One region of the Bacillus spongiae genome, then DNA from elsewhere that is predicted to be linked to it. Evidence: predicted binding sites of a transcription regulator. Region 1 holds the regulator's gene; each other region holds the start of a gene.

What was found. Region 1 encodes Rex, which represses fermentation and respiration genes when NADH is low (regulators of the CRP and FNR family bind a similar motif). Its sites were predicted from a motif close to TTGTGAAATATTTCACAA; they were not measured.
Region 2: the regulator Rex is predicted to act here: its motif matches at 4,779-4,796, upstream of WAK64_RS02725 (cytochrome ubiquinol oxidase subunit I).
Region 3: the regulator Rex is predicted to act here: its motif matches at 2,994-3,011, upstream of ric (iron-sulfur cluster repair di-iron protein).

What each region holds. Positions count from the first base shown of each region.
Region 1 is NZ_JBBAXC010000027.1:6,744-14,721, forward strand. It holds gene WAK64_RS20795 (ABC-F family ATP-binding cassette domain-containing protein) at 85-2,010, opposite strand; gene WAK64_RS20800 (redox-sensing transcriptional repressor Rex) at 2,271-2,939, shown strand; gene WAK64_RS20805 (twin-arginine translocase TatA/TatE family subunit) at 2,996-3,160, shown strand; gene tatC (twin-arginine translocase subunit TatC) at 3,178-3,924, shown strand; gene WAK64_RS20815 (response regulator transcription factor) at 4,163-4,855, shown strand; gene WAK64_RS20820 (sensor histidine kinase) at 4,833-7,082, shown strand; gene WAK64_RS20825 (RNA polymerase sigma factor) at 7,095-7,607, shown strand; gene WAK64_RS20830 (YdiK family protein) at 7,686-7,886, opposite strand; gene WAK64_RS20835 (CPBP family intramembrane glutamic endopeptidase) at 7,941-7,978, opposite strand, start outside.
Region 2 is NZ_JBBAXC010000002.1:112,892-120,869, forward strand. It holds gene WAK64_RS02700 (hypothetical protein) at 201-773, shown strand; gene WAK64_RS02705 (GntR family transcriptional regulator) at 1,348-1,719, shown strand; gene WAK64_RS02710 (ABC transporter ATP-binding protein) at 1,725-2,591, shown strand; gene WAK64_RS02715 (ABC-2 transporter permease) at 2,584-3,189, shown strand; gene WAK64_RS02720 (S66 family peptidase) at 3,473-4,489, shown strand; gene WAK64_RS02725 (cytochrome ubiquinol oxidase subunit I) at 4,891-6,225, shown strand; gene WAK64_RS02730 (cytochrome d ubiquinol oxidase subunit II) at 6,277-7,290, shown strand; gene WAK64_RS02735 (potassium channel family protein) at 7,362-7,978, shown strand, end outside.
Region 3 is NZ_JBBAXC010000011.1:137,090-145,067, reverse strand. It holds gene WAK64_RS14295 (enoyl-CoA hydratase/isomerase family protein) at 236-1,084, shown strand; gene dnaN (DNA polymerase III subunit beta) at 1,697-2,833, shown strand; gene ric (iron-sulfur cluster repair di-iron protein) at 3,070-3,771, shown strand; gene WAK64_RS14280 (YolD-like family protein) at 3,800-4,150, opposite strand; gene WAK64_RS14275 (Y-family DNA polymerase) at 4,165-5,427, opposite strand; gene WAK64_RS14270 (YqzH family protein) at 5,575-5,766, shown strand; gene WAK64_RS14265 (CD3324 family protein) at 6,114-6,380, shown strand; gene WAK64_RS14260 (FusB/FusC family EF-G-binding protein) at 6,521-7,162, shown strand; gene nagA (N-acetylglucosamine-6-phosphate deacetylase) at 7,209-7,978, opposite strand, start outside.

The sequences.
Region 1 (7,978 bases):
TAATGTAGTAGGGTCGTAAATGTGTATAACATTGTGGAAATTATATTAAAAAAACATCCCCTGCAAAAAGGCAGGGGATGGAAGTTATGTTTGTAGTAATTCCCATTCTTCTAAAAGCTCGTCATAAGTTTCTTTCGCTGCCTCTACTTCATCATGAAGTCTTTTCATTGTTTCTACATCTTGAAAATGGGTCGTATCAAATAATTGTGCTTCTTTTTCCGTAATGTCTGACTCTAGCTTTTCAATATTTTCTTCAATTTCTTGAATTCTTCTCGCGCGTTGGCGTTCAAGTTTTTTTGCTTCCTTATCAATACGATGACTTCCTTTTGCTGTTTGTGAAGAGGAGGTTGCTATTTCTTCTCGTTCTTTTTCTTCTAATAAAGCGAGCTCTTCTACTTCTTGCTTTTTCTCAACAAAATAATCATAATCTCCTAAATACTCTTTTGTTTCACTACTGGATAGTTCAACGATTTTAGTTGCGATTCGATTGATAAAATAACGGTCATGTGAGACGAAAAGGATGGTTCCTGGGTAATCAATCAGTGCGTTTTCAAGAACCTCTTTACTATCTAAATCTAAATGGTTCGTTGGTTCGTCAAGAATCAGAACATTTGGTTTTTCCATCATGAGCTTTGCAAGGGCAAGCCGTGCTTTTTCTCCGCCACTAAGTGAATGAACGGGCTTTAAAACATCGTCTCCTGAAAAAAGGAAATTGCCTAAAACAGTGCGAATTTCTTTTTCGGGCTTCAATAAATACTCATCCCATAACTCATGAAGGACCGTTTTATTGGACGATAATTCTGCCTGCTCTTGATCGTAGTAGCCAATCATTACGTTCGTCCCAAACTGAAAGCTTCCTGATAGAGAAGGCAGTTTATTGACAAGCGTTTTTATTAACGTTGATTTTCCTACTCCATTTGGACCTACTAATGCAATGCTATCTCCTTTTGATAAATGGAAATTCAAGTGAGAGGATAATGGTGTGCTTTCATAACCGATAGTAAGGTCATCCACTTTAAGAACATCATTCCCACTAGGTCGCTCAATGCCAAAGGAGAAATGAGCAGATTTCTCAGAACTTAACGGTTGAGACATGAGGTCCATCTTTTCAAGCTTTTTTCGTCTGCTTTGTGCCATTTTGGTTGTAGAGGCGCGAGCTAGATTGCGTTGAATATAATCTTGCAGTTTGGCTACTTCCGCTTGTTGACGTTCAAATTGTTTACTTTCACGTTCATAGTCTTCGGCTTTTTTATTTAAATAATCGCTATAGTTACCGTGGTATTTCTTCGTATTTTTTCTTGAAATTTCATAGACTTTCGTAACAACTTTATCTAGGAAATAGCGGTCATGGGAAACAATGAGAATGCTACCTGGGTATCCTTGTAAAAATTGCTCAAGCCAGGAAAGTGTTTCAATATCCAGGTGGTTTGTCGGTTCGTCTAGAATAAGGAGGTCAGGCTTTGTTAAAAGTAACTTAGCCAGTGCTAGCCTTGTCTTTTGTCCTCCACTTAAAGTGGAAATTTTCGTTGAATAGTCAAAGTCCGCGAAATTTAGTCCATGAAGAATGGTCCGAATATCCGATTCGTATTGGTACCCACCTATGTCTTTAAATTTCACAGTAAGGAGATCATATTCTTGAACGATTCTCTCATATCGTTCTGTGTCATCGTATACTTCAGGAGATGCCATGCTGTGTTCTAGTTTGCGTATTTTTCCTTCAAGTTGGCGAACATGGTCAAAGGCGGAAAGCATCTCTTCCCAAATAGATAAATTGGATTCAAGTCCTGTATGCTGCGCCAAATACCCCATTGTTACATGTTTCGGTTTAATGATTTCACCTGAATCATAAGATAGCTGATTGGAGATAATTTTTAATAGAGTCGATTTTCCCGCTCCATTACGACCAACTAATGCAATTCGATCGTTTGATTTTATTTCTAATTTTATATTCGATAAAATAAGTTCAGCACCAAAATGCTTTGTCACATTATTTACTTGTAATAAAATCATGATTTCACCTCATTTATACTATTAGTGTATCGTATTTAAAAGCAAATGAGCAATAGCATAACTTGTGAAGTAGGTAACAGACAGAAATAGAAAAATGGTGTATGATATGAAGAGAAGAGTATCTCGATCGTTTGTCTATATAAAAAATAATGAAAGTGACAAAATGGAAGCGCTAACAGAATTCAAAAACAAGTAAAGCCACAAGAGCTGTTCTATTTAGATGATATACAGTGGTGAAAGAGATGGCGGGGGGATAAAAAATGAATCAAGACACAATGAAAATACCGCAAGCTACAGCAAAACGCTTGCCGCTATATTATCGCTTTATTCAAAATTTACATTCATCGGGGAAACAACGAGTTTCCTCAAAAGAATTAAGCGAAGCAGTAAAAGTAGATTCAGCAACCATTCGACGGGATTTCTCTTATTTTGGAGCACTCGGAAAAAAGGGCTATGGTTATAATGTCAATTACCTATTAAGTTTCTTTAGTAAAACATTAAGCCAGGATGAGGTCACAAAGGTAGGTTTAATAGGGGTTGGTAATTTAGGAACAGCTTTCCTTCATTATAATTTCTTGAAAAATAATAATACTAAAATTGAGGTAGCCTTTGATGTTAACCCAGAAAAGGTAGGGATGGAATTTGGTGAAGTGCCTGTCTTCCCTCTCGCTCAATTAGAAGAAAAACTTCTTGAAGGGAATATAGAAGTGGTCATATTAACCGTTCCAGCTCCAGTAGCACAAAGCATTACCGATCGGTTAGTCAACGCGAATGTGAAGGGGATTTTAAACTTTACACCAGCGCGCTTAAATGTTCCTGCTTCTATTCGTATCCATCATATTGATTTAGCAGTCGAGCTGCAGTCACTTGTCTATTTCTTAAAAAATTATTCAAATGATGACACGGAAACGTCACAAGAAGGTCTATAAGAAATTAGGATTTAACGGTATAATGGTGTAATATATTACTGAGGAGGTGTAGCGTAATGCCAGGTCCAGGTAGTCTTGTAGCAATCGTCGTAGTTGCATTATTAATTTTCGGTCCGAAAAAATTGCCCGAGCTAGGGAAAGCAATGGGAAATACGTTGCGCGAATTCAAAAATGCCACTAAAGGCTTAGCGGATGAAGATGAAAAAAAAGATGTTAAGTAAATGCTAGGTGAAGAATCATGAGTCAAAATCAAATGACTGTTTATGAACATATAGATGAATTAAGAAAACGACTTCTCATCGTGGTCGTTTTCTTACTGTTTGCCATTGTGATAAGTTTTTTTCTTGCTGAACCACTCATTCGCTTTTTACAAAATGCCGATGAAGCAAAGGAACTAACGATGAATGCATTTCGTCTGACGGATCCATTGAAAATCTATGTTCAAGTAATCTTATTTTTATCCTTACTAATGACACTGCCTGTGATTCTTTATCAGGTGTGGTCTTTTGTATCTCCAGGATTATATGAAAAAGAAAAACGTGTGACGTTAAGCTACATCCCGATCGTAATGTTATTGTTTGTTGGTGGGCTTTCTTTTTCCTATTTTATTCTGTTCCCATTCGTGGTAGATTTTATGCTGAATTTATCTACCAATCTTGAAATTGAACAAGAAATCGGTATTAATGAGTATTTTGAATTCTTATTTCAAATGACCATCCCGTTCGGTTTCTTATTTCAGCTACCCGTTATCATGCTATTTTTGACAAGACTTGGTATCATTACGCCAATGCTTATGTCCAAAATGAGGGTATATGCGTATTTCATTTTGTTTATTATTGCAGCGATGATTACGCCACCTGACCTTATGTCCCACTTACTCGTAACGGTCCCACTATTCATTTTGTACGAGATTAGTCTGTGGATTTGTAAGATAGGCTATCGAAAGGTATTAATTGCTGAGCAAAAAAGAGAAATGGAAGAATAATTTATAAGTTTTATACAGAAGCCACCTATTATCTGTCGATAATAGGCGGCTTTTTTTGTTTGATTGATAAGTTTCCTTTCGTTTATTCATAATAGATAGTAGTGAATGACGAGGAATAAAGATTGTTGAGTTTTACCAGTAGCCTTAAGAAAATCTTAAGAAAATATGTAAATAAATGATAAGTTTTTTCTAGTACACTAAAGCTAAAGAGAAATCGTTCAGGAAAGAAGGCGGATCAATGGATAACTATTTTGTCTTAGTGGTGGATGATGAAAAAGAAATTCGGGACGCGATTGAAATTTATTTAAGGAACGAAGGCGTGACCGTTTTAAAGGCAAAAGATGGTGTAGAAGCCTTAGAAATGATTAATGAACATCCCATCCATCTGATTATATTAGATATTATGATGCCAAGACTTGATGGCATTTCAGCGACTTATAAAATCCGTGAAGAGAAAAACATACCAATTATCATGTTAAGTGCTAAGAGTGAGGATACGGATAAAATTTTGGGTTTACAAGTGGGAGCAGATGATTATATTACAAAACCGTTCAACCCTATGGAGCTTGTTGCTCGCGTGAAGTCTCAATTAAGAAGGTATGTTAATTTTGGGTCTATTGAGGGGAAAAACGATGTGATTGATTTACATGGATTGACCTTGGAGCAATCAGCCAAACAAGTGACAGTGCATGGAGAGCCTGTCAGGCTTACGCCAATTGAATATAAAATTGTTAACTTATTAATGACGAATGCTGGCAGGGTGTTTTCAGTCAATGAAATTTATGAACGGGTATGGGATGAACCTTACTATAATGCAGAAAATACAGTAGCCGTTCATATAAGAAAAATTCGCGAAAAAATTGAAATTGACCCGAAAAATCCAAGGTATTTAAAGGTGGTGTGGGGGATTGGATACAAAATGGAAAAATAGATGGGTGCTAGGAATATGGTTAATTCTGCTTACTTTTGGGTTCAGTGGACTCGTCCTATTTAAAATGAATGGCCTTTTTTACACTAAAAGTGATTATTCGGAAACCTATGCTTTTAAGGATCAATACTTTCTTTTTATTCAGGATTTAGAAGAGAATGAGTTAAATGGTTTCACTTTAGAAGAAGCCAAAACATTAATTAGCTTACCAGATATTCACAGTAGTGAATATGGGTTTATTGATACGAGCGGCATTGAAATCGAGAGAATTAAAGAAGAGTATGAATATGCACTTAATAGTGCAATCGATACAGGAAACTTAGAGGAAGTTGAATCCCTTATCGTAGAAAGAAATGAAAAAATTGAGGAAATAAAGAAAAGTGCTCAAAGTCTTCAAAGTGATGAGTATGTGATGCAAGAAATTTTGAAAGAAAGAGAACAACAAATAGAAGATTATTATAAAGAGAGTGAAATTAAATCTTCCTTTTTTAAGGAACAAAAAAATGACTTTCTTTACCATTTTATAAATCAAACAAACGGAGAGATTTACACAAATATACCAAATTTAAAAGGTGAAGTAGAAAATTATTTTAACGAAAATAACATGGTGTATGTAGCCGAAGAATCAATTCCAATTGGAAGAGATCTGCTGAATCGATTTGGGTGGATCGATATTCCCCCTGAGCTGTCAGGAATGATAGATGGTTGGATCGCTGTTCCAACGTCTTCAACTAATGCTATAGCACAAGAGTTTGAAAAATATGAACAGGAACAAATAGTATTTATCCTCTATGTTCTTATAAGTATAGTTGCTCTTATTTTATGCTTTTTTATTGGGAGAAAATCGAAGAGCATTCATACTTTTATGGAAAAATGGAGCGCGTTTTTATATAAGCTACCCGTTGATGTCAGAATAAGTACGTTCCTTATAGTTGTCTTATTAGGTTTGACGTTTTCTAATCACCCAAGGGAATATATATGGATACCATGGCTGCGATTTTGGTATAGAGATTATGCTTTTATTGACCTAATTATGCTTTCGCTTATCGTAGCGGTTGTATGGCTCCTACTGTTTTTATATGGAAAATCCATTTTAACTAACATAAAAAAAGGCAGGAAAATTAAGCAGGAGTGGAGTAAATCACTGCTTTATAAATTATTCACTAATGTTGAAAAAATGGTGAATCGAAGTTTCCGTTTTCTAGTAGTCCTATTAATCGCTATCATTGTTGGTTTATGCATTGCCAGTTTGGTAACTGCTTTAAATCCAAATGTGGTATATTATTCGAATTATTATTTAGTAATATTAGAATTTTTTATAATTCTTCTCGTGGTAATTGGAATTCCTGTAATAATTATTTTAGTCAGAAGAAGTAGATATTTAAACAATATTATAGAAAAAACAAATGAACTAGTCGCAGGTGAACGCGGAGAAGAGTTACCTACAGTAGGTGATCATTCGTTGGTCATACTTGCAGGTAATATTAACAAGCTTGAAGAAGGAGTAAAACTATCCCTAAATGAACAAGCAAAAAGTGAGCGCCTAAAAACGGAGCTAATTACGAATGTCAGTCATGATCTACGTACACCCCTTACGTCCATTATTACGTACACCGAATTACTGAAAGTAAAGGGTGCATCCAATGAGGAGAAGGAAGCGTACCTTGACATTATTGATCGGAAATCAAAACGGTTAAAGCTGCTCATTGATGATTTATTTGAAGTATCAAAAATGGCCAGTGGGAATATGGAACTAACGAAGCACAGGGTAGACCTCGTCCAGCTGTTGCAGCAGGCTTTAGCGGAACATGATAATGCAATTAATGATTCAAGTCTGCAGTTTCGCATAACGAATCCTAAAGAGCCTGTACTTGCGATTGTAGATGGTCAAAAACTGTGGCGCGTTTTTGATAATTTAATTGGAAATACTCTAAAATATGCACTCGAGAACTCGCGCGTTTATATCGATATTTCAATGATGAAGAATCGAGCATTGATTACGTTTAAAAATGTTTCAAAATATGAACTAAGTCAAAATACAGATGAACTGTTTGAAAGGTTTAAAAGAGGAGATGCATCACGTCATACGGAAGGGTCTGGACTTGGCCTTGCGATAGCGAAATCAATTGTTGATCTTCATGGTGGGGAAATGGATATTGAAGCTGACGGAGACTTATTTAAAATAAGGATCTCATTGAAGATAAATGAGGACATTGAAACGGTGGAATAGGAGGAGGATGTAGTGAGTAAATTTGATTTTTCAGAGGCGTACAGCTTGTTTTATAAACGATTATTTCATATAAGCTATTCCATTACTCGGGATAAATACCTTGCAGAGGATGTCGTACATGAAACGTTTATAAAAGCGATCGCAAAAGCTGAAACTGTCAAAGATGAGAGGAAATTGGGTGCGTGGCTTTGTGCCATTGCATCCCGAACGGCCATCGATTTTATTCGAAAAGAAAAGAAGTATAAAGGGATGCAGGTGGGACCAGAGGCCTTTGAAAGTTTCGAGACAGCCACTACGCAAAATGTTGAGGAAGAAGTAGAGTTTGCTTTGTTGGAGGAGGAAGTTGTAAGTGCGATAAAAAGGTTGAATGGACGGTATCAAGATGTACTGATGCTTAAACTTCGTCCAGGTCTACAGGAACAGGAAATTGCGAAAGTACTCGCTATCAATTCTAATACTGTAAAAACAAGAATTTATCGAGGACGAAGACAATTAAAACAAGTATTTCAGGGAAGCACAGCTTAATGAATAATATAAGAAAAGGATAATTAGTGATTTTTGACACTAACTACCCTCTAAGGTTGGACCATATGAAGAAATGGTCTATTTTTTTTGCATTTTTTTTAATTTAAAATGAATATTGAACATACGTAGTCCTGATCTAAAATCAATTGTCGCAAAAAAGATAAGGAAGTAGGTAAAAAATCCCCATCCGCTTTCATTGACATTATAAATGGCAAAATACGTAAATAAAATGCCGAGTAAAGTATAGAAGAAGCCTGCAAACAATGGTGATGGTCTCATAATATTTCCTCCATATAAAATAACGTTCACACTGTGGTGAGGACGAAAAACAAGCTACATGATTAGTTGAAGTAATGTGATGGCTTGTTCTT
Region 2 (7,978 bases), on a different contig from region 1:
TTCACATTTAAGGTGAAAAAATGTGAATACATTCCAAGCAAAATTTTAGTCAATTTAATTAGGAAAAGGGCAGCCATAACGCTGTCCTTTTCGTATTTACGTAAAGTATTAAACTGGTACCTTCTTATTTATTACTTAGGCGCCGTTTTTAAACTCACTACGTAGGTCTATTTTTTATAAAGATTTAAGGAGCGATGATTATGAAAAAGAATATAGTATTATCATTTCATCCAGACTATTTTAGACCGATATTATATGGAATAAAAAAATATGAATATAGAAAAGCTTTTTGTAAAGAACCTATAAGAGCCTATTTATATTTAACGAGACCAGTAAGTGAATTTATAGGGATTTTAGAATTAGGTGAAGCAATCCATCCTGAATTTATCAAAGCAACATTTTGTGAAAATCATGCTATACAAAAACGAATGGACATTTGTATAAATAAGAGAGAAAAAGCGATTATTCCAATAAAAAGTTTTCAATTGTTTAAAAAGCCAATACCATTTTCAAAAATCAAAGATGGTGGACTGGATTTTAAAGTACCGCGAGGCTTTACATATATTGACGAAAAAAAGATCCTCCAGTACCTTGAAAGCCAAGAAGTATATGATAGAGAGTTCATACATAGTCATCAGCATATTTATGAAGATAATATTGGCGTGATGTGCAAGGAAATGGAAAGGTCGGATGAGTTTATTCAAAGAGATAAAGATTTCAATCTTTCGGAAAGGTCACATCTTGTCAAATCCAATTATGTTAATAAAATGTAAATCAGTGGATACCCATTTGGCAATTGTCACTAGGTTCCTAAGATTGGTGTCAAAATGGAAGTAGGAAAAAGTACCGAATTCTTTTATAGAGTGGATTTCACGAATACGTTACAAAGAAGGGGTGCCCTTATGAATGAGAACATAGCGAATAGACTCGACTACTAAATGATTTAACATTTATTTTTCACAACGGATGTACATACTAGATCTCTAACCTCGATAAAGAGCATGTTTTGATAAATCTTAATTTCAAAATATGCTCTTTTTGTTATTTATTGTATTAGTTTTTCCTTGTACTACATTGTATGGGTTTATCTGTGAAATTTCCTTTAGATTAAATTAATCGTTGTATAATGTAACTGATATGTATATAATGTGAATATATTATATATACATTATATATACATTGTGTGAGCTGTTACTGTAAAAAATCCTTTTAAAGGATGCTAAAAACTACTTCATTTAAAATGAAGGATTGTGAGTATAACCATGTTTAAATACAAAATGAAAACCCGTAGTGTTCATGATCATTTTAGTATTAATTCAAGTGTCTTTAAGAAGAAGAGGGGTCATCATGAAAATAATTATTTCCAATAGTTCAAAGGAACCAATTTATGAACAAATTACGAATCAAATTAAATCGTCTATCTTATCAGGTGAATTACAGGAGGGGACAGCCATCCCTTCAATGCGTAAACTAGCAAAGGACCTACAAATAAGTGTTATCACAACGAAGCGTGCCTATGAGGAATTGGAGAAGGCGGGCTTTATCTATTCCATTGTCGGAAAAGGGTCTTTTGTTGCGGAGCAAAATTTAGAGATTATAAGAGAAAAGAAGCTGAAGGTGATTGAAGATCAGCTGAGTGCGGTCATATCGAATAGTAGAGAAATTGGCTTGTCATTTGATGAACTGCAGCAATTATTGAAGATTATTTATGAGGAGTGAAATAAATGGAGAATGTGGTTGAATTAAAAAATGTAACGAAGAAATTCAAAGGTTTTTCCGTTAAAAATATTGATTTGCAAGTAAAGCAGGGCTTTGTAACGGGGTTTATTGGGGCAAATGGTGCTGGGAAGTCGACAACGATAAAAATGATGATGAATTTATTAAAACCGGATGCCGGAGAAGTTAAGCTGTTCGGGTTGGACTACAAAACACATGAAAAAGCGATTAAGGAGCGCATTGGGTTTGTATACGATGGCAATGTGTTTTTTGATGGACAGAATTTAAAAGATATAAAACGAATCGTGGGACCTGCTTATAAAAATTGGGATAATGTACTGTTTAGTCGATATACAGAGCAATTTGAATTACCCCTTAATAAAGCAATGAAAACATTCTCAAAAGGAATGCAAATGAAGGCTTCATTGGCGATTGCACTATCACACCATGCAGAGTTAATCATCATGGATGAGCCAACTGCAGGCTTAGATCCAATTTTTAGACGGGAGCTGTTGGATCTCTTGCAGGAATTAATGATTGATAGTAATCGTACGATATTCTTCTCAACTCATATTACAACGGATTTAGATCGCATCGCAGATTATATAGCTTTTATACAAAGAGGGGAATTAGTCTTTAATAAATCTATTCACGATGTAGCTGAAAGCTATGCGCTCGTTAAAGGAGGAATGGACCTCCTAGATAGGGATACGGAAAAGGCCTTTGTTCAAATTCATCGTGCATCAACAGGATTCGAAGCATTAACAGACAATGTTAATGAAGTGAAAAGTATTTTCGGAGATACAGTTGTAATTGAACGCGCTTCTCTAGAGGATATCATGTATTACCTGAAAGGGGGCATGCACCATGTTTAATTTAATCAGACGGGATGTCATTTTACAAAAAAGGCAGTTGTTAATCTATATTCTTTGTATCTTATTTTTTATCTTTATGGATAAACATCCAGCATTCACTTTTCTTGTAGCCAGTATTTTCATTCCCTTTAACACATATGCCTATGATGAAAAAGTAGAGACAAATATATTATTGAATTCCTTACCTTATACACGTACGGAAATTATCGCATCACGCTATCTTGGGGCTATTGCTTATATGATTTTAGCAATTGGAGTGACAAGTCTAGTATTATATGCTTTTAATAAACCATTTACACTGACCGATATTGCAATGGGGAGTGGCTTATTTTTATTATTTGCGGCGTGTACCTTTCCATTATTTTATCTATTAAAACCAGGTCATATTACAATGACTGTAATGATTACCTTTCTGATTTTAGCGTTTGTAGGAAGGGATAGTGTTCTTTTTTTAGCTGAACATTTACCAGGCATAACGGATTTTATCGTTAATTTATCCATCCCAGCTCTATACACTGGAGCGACACTTGCCATCATGGTAGTTTATTTAATTTCTTGGGGAGTTACGACTGTTATTTACCAACGAAAAGCATTTTAAGAGGAGCGTTGCACGAACTGAAACAGTTAGAATTACCCTCGAAATAAGAGAGATTTCTTAGTCTACTTATGGAACAATTTTAATTTAAGATTAAAGAACGCTTATATGAGAGATGAACTGCGCCTCAATTGTTAGACAGCGTCTATCGATAGAAGCGCATTTTTTTGTGAAAATGATTGAATGGAAGCGGTTGTTTTGAAATAATGGGTTGTAAGAAATCGGGCGAAGTGTCTATGAAACTTTAATACATATCTATTATTTACAGTTGAAAGGTTGTTGTCTAATGTTAAAAGCCAAGGCTTTAAAAGCAGGAGATCAAATTGGGGTTATTACACCATCCTCTCCAGCACCTGTTCTTTTTAAGGAAAGATACCAACGGGGTTTAATCCAGTTAGAGGAGATGGGGTTTACAATTGTTGAGGGAAAATGCTCAAGAGAAATACAATCTTATCGTTCTAGTTCAATTGGAACAAGAGCAGAAGAAATAAATGAGTTCATTTATAACAAGGATATAAAAGCGATTATTAGTACAATTGGAGGCCTAAATTCAAATTCTTTATTGCCTTATATAGACTATGAATATTTAAAAAGGAATCCAAAAGTGATTATGGGATACAGTGATGTTACAGCACTTTTATTAGCAATCTATGCTAAGACAGGACTGACTACCTTTTATGGACCTGCTATTATTCCTTCATTCGGTGAGTTTCCTAAAATGTTAGCGAAGGGGAGGGAGTATTTTGAAGATATTGTCCTATTAAAAAAGAAAGCCCCATTTGCACTTGATGTACCATTAGAATGGACAGAGGAAAGGCTTGAGTGGGAGACGCAAAGTAGGGAAAAAGAGATGGTGAAAAATGAAGGGTGGAAAACGTTACGAGAGGGCATTGCCGTAGGAACGTTGATTGGTGGTAATTTAGATACAATGTCTGGCATCATTGGGTCAGAATATTTTCCAAATTTAAAAGGGGCTATTTTGTTTCTGGAGGACACTTCAAAAAATATGGCACTTGAAGAACGTTTGTTAAGTATGTTAAAAGTTAATGGGGTATTTGATGATATCGCCGGTTTAATTATTGGAAAGCATGAACATTTTAATGATTTGAAATCACCATTCTCACTCGATGAGTTACTATTGGAAGTGATTGGTGATACGAATATCCCAATTCTTTCAAATGTAGATATTGGCCATACTTTCCCTTCACATGTATTTCCAATTGGAATTAAAGTGAAGCTAAATGCTACAAAAGGAATCATAACGTTCCTTGAAGATGGTGTTGTAAAAGATAAAGTTGAATAATATAGATGATATTACTAAAGTGGAAGCCCTTTGGATGATTTCTTTTCAAAGGGGCTTCTTTTTGGCTGTTTGAAAATGCTGGTTAATTTCAAACGCTTTAATAGATCGAAACAGGCATATCATTTCAGAATTTAGGTTAACGATTAGTTAGTTTGTGAACAACTTCCAGCATTATTGTATTAAGAGCTCTTTGCCTAGTACTACGTTCTTAATATTTATTAATATTTTTCAATCTTTCTTATATAAATAGTAGTATTTAGTCCGATTTGCTAGGGGAAAGAACGTTAGTTTGTGATAAATGTCACAAAATGTTCATGTTCATTAATTCACATATGGTTGATTTCGTCCTACAATAGATAATAAGAAATACTGAAAAATTTTAAAGAGCAGGAGGCAGCTTTATGGAATTTGATAGTGTCATATTAAGTAGAATGCTCACATCTACAACTTTAGCATTTCACATCATATTTGCGACAATTGGTGTCGGTGTGCCTGTAATGATTGCAATTGCAGAATTTATGGGCATTAAAAAAAAGGATCCCCACTATTTATTATTAGCCCGAAGATGGGCAAGAGGATTTACAATTACAGTAGCTGTAGGAGTCGTGACAGGAACGGCGATAGGATTGCAGCTTTCTTTATTATGGCCTAGCTTTATGCAGGTGGCAGGTCAGGTGATTGCTTTGCCATTATTTATGGAAACTTTCGCCTTTTTCTTTGAAGCTATCTTTCTAGGGATTTATTTATACACTTGGGATCGATTTAAAAATAGGTGGATTCATTGGATATTAACGATACCGATTATGATAGGCTCTTCCGCATCAGCCTTATTTATTACAACGGTGAATGCATTTATGAATACACCTCAAGGATTTGATTTAGTTGATGGAAAAGCAATAAACATTGACCCAATTGCAGCGATGTTAAACCCTGCAACACCGACGAAAGTTTTTCATGTGTTAACTTCTTCTTATATGACATCGGCCCTTATACTAGCTGCGATTACTGCATTTGCAATTTTAAAGGGAAGCAAGGGGGAGTATCATCGCAAAGCTTTACGTTTAACAATGGTTGCTGGCTTTGTGTTTACGATTGGAACTGCACTGGCTGGCGATGTTTCTGCGAAATTTTTAGCAGAGTATCAACCAGAAAAATTAGCTGCTGCAGAGTGGCATTTTGAAACAGAATCAAACGCTGATCTTATTTTGTTCGGAACGTTAGATGAAAATAATGAAATTCATAACGAAATTCGAATTCCAGGTTTTTTAAGCTTTTTAGCTGGAGGCTCACTTGATACTGAGGTAATTGGTTTAAATGAGTTTCCAGAAGATGAGTTGCCACCACTATGGGTCCATTATTTATTTGATTTAATGGTTAGTATTGGAGTCTTTAGTTTAATCATTACTTTCTTCTTTATTGTTGCATGGAAATGGAAGAGGTTGAATGAATGGTGGAAGCCGCTATTATGGGGAATTGTTGCCAGCGGTCCATTAGCTATGCTTGCTATTGAATTTGGTTGGATATTTGCCGAAGTCGGAAGACAACCTTGGATTTTAAGAGGGTATATGAAAGTGGCTGAAGCAGCAACGAAGGGAGACGGTGTAGGGATTACCTTTATCCTATTTGTTTTACTATACATCGTATTAGCCGTGTTAACGATTGTCGTTTTAATTAAAATGTTTAAAAATAAACCAGCAGAAGCTGAATTAGAACAACGTTTTCCAATAAAACAGTAAAGACGTACATGAAGGTCACCTCGTCCTTCTATTTGGAAAGGAGGAAGTATTTTGAGCTTAGAAGTATTAGGAATAACCGTTTTGTGGATCTTTCTTTATGGATATTTAATCGTAGCATCCATTGATTTTGGGTCGGGATTTTTTGCATTTTATGGTAAGGTGACAGGGAAGGATCATATTTTGAATGATTTAATTAGTCGATATTTATCACCTGTATGGGAAGTAACAAATGTCTTTTTTGTTTTCTTTTTTGTCGGTCTTGTTGGCTTCTTTCCAGATACAGCTTATTATTTTGGAACATCTCTTTTGATTCCAGGTAGCATTGCCATTATTTTACTTGCAATAAGGGGCTCTTTTTATGCATTTGGTAACTACGGTTCAAAGGATAATATCGTCTATTTGTTTTTATACGGAGCAACAGGATTACTGATTCCGGCATCTTTATCAACGGCACTGACAATCTCTGAAGGGGGCTTTTTAAAAGTTACAGATGATAAAGTCATCTTTTTAGCAAATGAACTGTTGAAAAGTCCTTATTCATGGAGTGTAGTCGCCTTATCGATCGTGTCAGTCTTATTTATTTCTGCTACATTTTTAACGTACTACGCTGATAGAGCAGGAGATATAAAGTCGAGAGAAATATTGAGGCGTTTTGCATTGTTTTGGAGTCCACCTACGATCGTGACATCACTGCTAGTATTTGTTGCGTTGCGTGAACATAATGAAGAGCATTTTACTCAAGCAATTGAAATATGGTGGATGTTTGGTCTATCACTTGTTTTTTTCGCCATTGCTTCTTATCTGATTTATAAAAAAACAAGGTTTGGCTTTGCTTTTATCGCCGTTATGTTGCAATTCTTTTTTGCCTTTTTTGGATATGGTGCGTCACATTTACCTTATATTCTTTATCCGTATATTACAATCCAATCGAGTGTGACCAATCCTACGATGGGAACGACATTAGTCATTGTATTTATTGCCGGTCTGTTTCTTTTAATCCCGTCTCTTATTTTACTGATGCGCCTATTCCTATTCGATGCTGATTACATCAAAGGCCAGAAGTAATATTACTTTCATTCCCGTAAAAATATGCTAAAATAGTGGAGAAGTGATGACTTCAATTTGGGGGTATAAAGGTGAATAAAGAATTTATAGTCATAGGCTTAGGTCGCTTTGGAGGAAGTATTGTTCGGGAATTAGCGGAGCAAGGAATGGAAGTCATGGCCATTGATAAATTTGAGGATAAAGTAAATGAATTTTCTTCTATTGCCTCGCATGCTGTAGTCGCTGATGCCACTGATGAGTCTGTGTTAAAAAAATTAGGATGTCGCAATTTTGACCATGTAATCGTAGCTATTGGGGATGATATCCAAGCTAGTATTTTAACGACGTTAATGCTAAAGGAAATCGGTGTACAAAACATTACAGTTAAAGCACAAAATGATTATCATGAAAAGGTACTTCGTAAAATCGGTGCTGACTCTGTAGTACACCCCGAAAGAGATATGGGAAAACGAATTGCTCATAACATTGTTTCGAATAATGTACTAGATTATTTAGAGCTTTCTGATGAGCATTCCATTGTAGAAATTGTTGCAAATGAACAATTAGCAGGTAATTCACTAATTGATTTAGATATCCGTGCAAAATATGGAATTAATATTGTTGCCATTAAACGAGGAAATGAAGTAATTGTTTCACCACAAGCGAGTGATTTAATTCGTTCGGGTGATATATTAATTGTTATTGGTGC
Region 3 (7,978 bases), on a different contig from region 1:
AAATATATCCTACATTTATATATCCTAACATTAGGATATATTTACGTCAATACCTTTCTTTTAATCTCACTTTTCATGAAGTTCACTCTATCTTTCGTCTGCCTTTAGTTAAACTCACATTGATTTAGGAAAAAGCAAAGAATCTTCGTTCTACATGTACTCTCAGAATAGAATATAAATTTTCATAAATGGTTAAAGTATAAACGCTTTATAAAATAGTCGTGGAGGGTTTTTTTTGAATACAAATAGTGTAAACGTACAAAAAGAAGCTGCAGTAGCTACTGTTAACATCAATCATGGTGAAGTGAACCTTTTAACAAATGAGCTGATTACTGAACTACAACAAGTCCTTGCAGAATTAAATAAAGACAATCAACTTAGAGTCATCATTTTCCGCTCTTCTAATCAACACTTCTTTAGTGCGCACTTAGACGTTACCGTTATTAATCGTAAAGAAGAAGGAATAACAGGAACAAAAAACTTCATGCAGCTAATTGAAGATGTAAGAAATACACATGCCATTACATTTGCCATAGTTGACGGAGCTGCTCGTGGTGGAGGAAATGAATTTGTTATGGCATGCGACATTGCGTATGGAACTGAAAACGCAGTGTTCGGACAGCCTGAAATAAGCACAAACATTCCTCCAGGTGGACAAGGGACTGTTCAAGCTGCTCGCCGATTAGGACGAACAAGAGCGTTGGAGTACCTCCTAACGAGTGCTGATATGGATGCTCGCACTGCAGAACAATTCGGCTATATTACGCGATTTATCCCATCAGATTCTATTGAACAAACGTTGGAGAAAGTCGTAACCCCACTAACCTTCCTTGAGCAACGTGACATTGAAATGATTAAAGAAATCGTTGATTTGGCCATCAAAGATGAGAAGGCTGCGATTGAGCTTGAAAAAGAGAGGTTCATCGAACGTGCAGGGGAAGAAAAAACTCAATACTTAATTGGAAAAGTGTTAAAACACGGGGCACAAACTTCCCGGGAAATTCATATTTCAGAATTATTAGCAGACGTTGCTGCCGATGTTATGCAGGATATGGCTAACATGAATCAGGACTCTACTAACTAGAACATACAAAAAAACCTGAATCCGTTTCAGGTTTTTTTCTGTATCTCTTTCGAAATTAAGTTGAGTTGAAAGTACATTCATGGAGAACGTTAGGAAGTACTTTAAGATGCTGCAAATATTCTTATTGATTCATTTTCTATGTTTTGTACTATTTTTTTCACATTTTTTAACAAAAACATTGTTGTATTTTACCATTAATGTTTGCTATTATATGTAAGGCTATAATAGTCGGTTCTATGATGAGCAACATGTATGCCGTTATAGGACTGACAATAGCCACAAACTTCCCCTTATTTCTATAGACATGACCAACTACTTCTGAACATTCTGAGAAGAACCTCTTTCCCTATACTATTTATTCTTTCCTATCTCACTGTCCAAACGTTTTCACAACAGAAATGACGTGTCGCTCTGTCAATGGATAGCTTCCTCTCTCTATTCCGATTTAAGAGACAGCACCTTACTATTTAACCCTCTTCCCTAAACTCACCTTTTAAACTATGAATGAAATGGTCTACCATTTCTATTTTTATCATGCTACAATAAGAATGTATGTTCTTGTTTTTTATACCTTATACTTACATTTTTCTTTATAACAAAAGGAGGTACTGCATGATGGAATTTATAGTTAACAATGATTTTTTCAAAAAAGCCATTTTAGAGATGAGCAAAGTCGTTTCACCCAAAGCACCTCTTCCGATATTAACTGGAATTAAAATTGTGGCGATGAAGGATTGTGTCACTCTTATAGGCAGCAATTCTGACATTGTGATAGAAAAGGTACTCCGTAACACAATAAGTCGTGTAAAAGTAGTAGATGTGTATAAAACAGGTAGCACCGTCGTTTCTGCTAAGTTGCTTCACGATATTGTTAAGAAGTTCCCACGTAACATCCGACTTACCGCTAACGATGATCATTTAGTGACGATGGAGTCAGACGAAATCATCACCACTTTGAACGGGTTTAACCCAGACGAATATCCACCATTACCGAAAGTGGCTCATGACCATTATGTGAGCGTTCCAAGCAAAGACTTATTAGACATAGCGAAACAAACAGTGTTTGCTGTTTCTAAAAACGAGGCGAAACCAATATTAACGGGGGTTCATCTTGCTTTTCAAAAAAACTACCTTTCTTGTGTTGCAACAGATTCCCATAGATTATCATTCAGAAAGCTTAAAATAACGTCTAACTTACAGCGTTCTTGCATTGTGCCAAGTAAAGCCTTTCGTGAGTTAATTACCATTATAGGGAGCGATTCAACAACACCTATCGACATTGTTATAACAGATCATAATGTAGTATTTAAATCCCTGTTTACTACCTTGTATTCAAGATTAATTGAAGGAAACTATCCTAGCGTATCCGGTTTATTACAACAAGAACATAAAACAATCATGACATTAAATACAACAAAATTATTAAATGGTGTGGACAGGGCCTGTATATTTGCTAGTGAAAGGAGAAATCATACGATTCATTTCGAGGTGAAGGGGAACTCAAATTTCATCATCTCATCCAATTCAACTGAGGTAGGAAAAATAGAAGAAACACAAAAGTTAAACAGTATTTCCGGTGAAACTGAGCTAAACATCTCACTTGATGGAAGTTTCTTAATAGATACTCTAAAAGTGATTAAAGAAGAAGAGGTTCGCTTAAGCTTTAGCGGTTCAATGCGTCCTGTTCTTATTGAACCGGTTGGTAACGACCTTCATACCTATCTCATTTCACCTGTACGCTCCTATTAATAAAGAGGCACTTTTTTATTATGACAACCTAGAAGAAGAGTGAAATCCATTTTGATGAAAATGGATTTTTTTATTTTTGTAATACTTCATTACAGCTTTATGAACAATTTTTCATCTATACAGCCAGCCAACAGAAAGAAGGTCCAACTTTCATTCTAACTTGTGATTCATATCACAACTACCTATTCAATCTCCTGTTATTCTATAAATAGATTTTGATGAATGGAGGAATAATCATGGAACAAGTATTTACTGAAACGCTAACAGTGGCTGAGATCGTAAAGAGATTCCCTCGAGCTAGTGACCTATTCAAATCGTATCAAATTAACTTTTGTTGTGGGGGGAATAAGTCTTTAATTGAAGCAACAGAAGAGAAAAATATATCTTTAGATGTAGTGCTTAGCAATTTAAATAAATTGTACCATGAAACAAATGCATTAAAGGAATCAACCATTGATTGGGAGCATGCCTCTTCTTCTACTATTATTAACCATATTATTGCGAAGCACCATCATTATTTAAACGAGGAGCTGCCACTTTTGACGCCTTATGTCACGAAGGTTTCTCGAGTACATGGAGAAACGAACCCTCATTTAATGACGGTTAATAAGCTTTTTCAAGAGTTAAAAATTATGCTAGAACAACATATAGCAAAAGAAGAACAGGACGATTTCCCAGCTCTATTAGCTTTTGAAAAACAGCCTACGCTCGAACATCGTGAAAAAATAATGAAGGTCATTCAAGAACTTGAAAATGAACATATTTCAACAGTAAATCTGTTAAAAGAAATGCGTACCATCACAAATGATTTCACACCGCCAGAAGGTGCTTGTGGAACCTATCGCCTTGTTTATCAACGTCTTGAAGCTCTTGAAACAGATATATATCAGCATATTCATTTAGAAAACAACATTCTCTTTCCACGTGTTGCTGCCTAATAATATTGACTGGCTCTAAACGATAGAGTCAGTCTTTTATATTTGATTCATTCGTCATACGAAGATCTACAATGTGCTTCAGCCAGATGTAATGCTTGTTGCCAGACTGATCCTCAAAATGAAGCTTTTCTCCGTTCACATCCCAATAATGAATCGTTCCAACCAGGCTTTCATAGCGGTGATGAGCATAATGTGTGATGGTGATACAGCTTCCATATTCCATAGCCTCAGCAGCGATGGTATTCATCTCTTCTAGCTGCTGTTCGTCCATTTCTTTTTCCTTTTCAAACGCATCCTCTTTCGACCAATCACGGAGCTGCTTCACATGCTCTGGAAGCATCATTGACGTCCACTTCATTTTTCCACGATCGCGAATCATATCCATCTTCCTTTCTATGCTTTATGCCCACCAACTAAACGGGCTCGATGTCTTGAAGTTCCTGCATCCGTATAAGAAACCGCTCGAAGAATGGCACCTGATCCGTAGCGGTTTCGTAATCGGTCCATTACATAACCAAGCTCTCGCTTCTTTGATAAATTCGGACGAAATAAATCGAGTTGAATTGATTCATCCTCTATAATATTTGAAAGAGTAATGGAAATTTTACGCACTGTTTTTTTCTCATAATGCATATAAAACAGCTTCAAGCATACTCGATAAATCTCCATCGTAATATTCGTGGGATGTTCAATGGAGCGAGAGCGATGAAAGCCGCCACCAAACTCTTCCTGACTATATCCAATTCCCAAACTAATTGTGCGCCCTGCTTTTTTATGCTGCCGTGCCCGCCGTGCCACCTCCTCACACATTTCTAGCATGACATGCTTAATTTCCCCTACCTCTTTATAATCTCGAAGAAGAATTTGGCTTTTTCCAAAGCTAATTTGCCCTTCCATAATAGGGGCACCTATTTCGGATAGATCGACTCCCCATGCGTGATAGTAAAGTTGATTCCCCATAATACCAAACTTCGCTTCAAGCTTCTCAAGGTCGAAGCGGGCTAGTTGACCAACAGAAAAAATCCCCATCCGATTTAATGTACGTTCTACACGCTTGCCAATTCCCCACATTTCACTTAAGGGAGAGATAGTCCATAGTTTTGTCTGTACATCCTCATAGCCCCATTCGGCTATCCCCTTCTTTTTTGCCTCCAAGTCTAGACAGAGCTTAGCCATCAGCATATTAGGTCCAATTCCAATTGCACACGGGAGTTGGAATTCTTTTTCTATTTCAAATTTAATTTTGTTGGCAATCGTATGAGCATCTCCCCATAAATTGAACGCTCCATCAATAGCAAGAAAGCTTTCATCGACACTGTACGTATGAATGGCCTCTTTTGGGACATATCGGTGAAATAGTCGAGTAATTTCAGTCGAAATTCGGATATAGGTTTCCATCTTTGGTTCCGCCAAAACAATGCGAGAATCGTTCGGAATTTCAAACATACGTGAACCTGTTTTAATGCCAAACTCCTTTTTCAATTTTGGAGAAGCAGCTAAAACGATACTACCTTGACGACTTTTATCTCCCACAACGGCTAAATAGCATTCAAGTGGATTTAACCCCATCATAACGGCCGAACAGCTGGCATAAAAGCTCTTCATATCAATGCACAAAATTTTACGTAGTGGTAGCCTACTGTAATCAACGACCATCTTTCTCCCTCCAAAAGAACATTTGTTCTGTTTTATTATATTCAAAGTTTATACGAATATACGTTCGTTTTCAATAAGAACCAATTAGTAAACATGGAAAATATAGGACTTTGTGAATACGTGTATAATAGAATAGAGGTGAAGAGAATGGACAAAGAGTTTCTAAAGAAAAAAGTGATTCAATGCTTTTATCAATACGGGTACCAAGAGACCTCTCTTCCTCTAACGAAAGAGGAATGGAAACGCCTCCTTCAAAGCATAGAGATCCGACTACAGGAAGAAGAGGAAGGCCTGGATGAAGTGATTCAAGATTTGGTTTATGAGTATTTGGCTCATTAAATAAACTTTAATAAGATAAACTTAAATTGGAATATTTATTAAAAATGAAATAAAATGAATAAGAAAGAATTTTTAGAACTTTTTCCCAACAATAAAAGCTACAGTAAGTACATTTAATGTAGGATAGAAATCTTTTTTCCTTAATTAACAATGTCGAATAATTCCTTTTAAAGGTGGTGATGAACATGGTAAATGCAGCAGCGAAATTATATTTGCCTAATATTGTAACAGCTCATGCAAAGCCTATGGTAAAATGGGCGAGCCTTTGCATGAGATAAAAATGTAATAATCGCCTAACAAGTAGGTTTTGCCCCTTATTTGAAAAAATAAATAAGGAGCTGACTGAAATGAAGTATGTTAATGCAGCAACCGTTTTACCTGAAAAGCTTATTAAGGAACTTCAACAATACGTTCAAGGTGAAGCGATTTATATTCCAAAGCTTAAAAAAAATTATCAACAATGGGGAACGCTCTCAGGAGGAAGACAAGCAATTGACGATCGAAACCGCTCGATTAAAAAAGCCTATAAAGAAGACGGCGCATCGATAAGTGAACTTTCCGAAGAGTATTTCCTTTCAATTGAAACGATTAAAAAAATTATTTACTCCAAATAAGCACACTCGTAAGCACTGATCAACTTGGTCAGTGCTTCATTTTGGTAGATTTATTTCTAAGCTAAACTCGACATATAATAACAGTGAAAAAACCTTTACACTAAAAGAAGAACAATTTTAGTGATATAGGAGGAAGTAAAATGGATGCGTTTTTGACGAGTGATGAATACCAGTTTATAAAGGCGCAAACGAAAATTCTTGTACATGGAAATAGTACCGTTAACGATAAAAGCGTCCTTGACGCACTACATTCCATTGCCTACGATAAAGGAATGAATTTATTTGAGAATATTACAAATGAACAAAAAGCATTGTTGAGCCCCTTATTAACAATAACAGAATCATTGGAAGCAGAAGCTTTTCTAGCAAAGTTAAAAGCATACGTCATTCCCTTTCAGCACATAAACGAAAAGACATTGAAAAGATTATTCCCGAAAGTAAAAAAATTGAAAATGCCTAATTTAACGGAACTCGACTTTAAAGAAATCTCCTACTTAGGATGGAATGATGCAGGTACTGAGAGAAAATACATTGTCGCGCAACATCAGGGGAAGTTAATCGGCATAAAAGGAAGCTTTAAAAACAGTCATAAAAAAGGAATTTGTACAATCTGTAATCATCATAGCAAGATCGGCATGTTTATAGTAGAAACAAAAACATCCGTAAAAGGTACTTTTACTAAAAAAGGGAATTATATTTGTCAAGATAGCCATGAATGCAATCAAAATGTAACCAATTTGGATAAACTACATCGTTTTATTGAAGAAATGAATAATGACTAACCCCTCCTTCTTTCTGTTTTGAAAGATCATATATGGATGGCCGCTTTCACTCGTCACTTCTATTGAAAGCAACCTTGCCACGACAAATGGTCATATAAACATTTAGCTCTTGGTCAAGAAGAACTAAATCAGCGTCTTTTCCAGGAGCTACACTTCCTTTTCGGTGAAAAAGATTTAACTGTTTAGCCGGGTTTTCAGATGTCATCTTAATGGCTTGTACAATGTCACACTGAGCAAAACGTTGAATATTTTTAAAAGCGTCAATCATTTTTAACACACTTCCAGCTAACGTATTTTCGTCTAAAAGTGCTTTTCCATCTTTCACGGTAATCTGTTGCCCCCCTAAATCATAATCACCATTCTTCATCCCCTTCGCTCTCATTGAATCCGTGATTAAGATCATCCGCTCTTCTGTCACTTGCCTAAAAGCAATATCAACCACTTCCGGTCGAACATGAATCCCATCCGCAATTAATTCCACCATCACTTCTTTTCGGGTGAATGCTGCCCCAACCAACCCAGGATCACGGTGGTGAAATCCCGACATTTGATTAAAAAGATGTGTTATATGGTTAATACCTTCATCAATTGCCTCATATGCTCTCTCAAAAGAAACATTCGAATGACCGGCAGAAGCTACGATGCCGTTTTTACTTAAATAGTGAACAAGTTGAAAATCTTTATCGACTTCAGGGGCTAACGTAACTACTTTTATTGTATTTTTTGAGTACTCTAACCACCTTTTGAATAAATTCACATCCGGCATTAATATATACTCAATCGGTTGCGCTCCTGCTTTTTCCTTATTAATGAAAG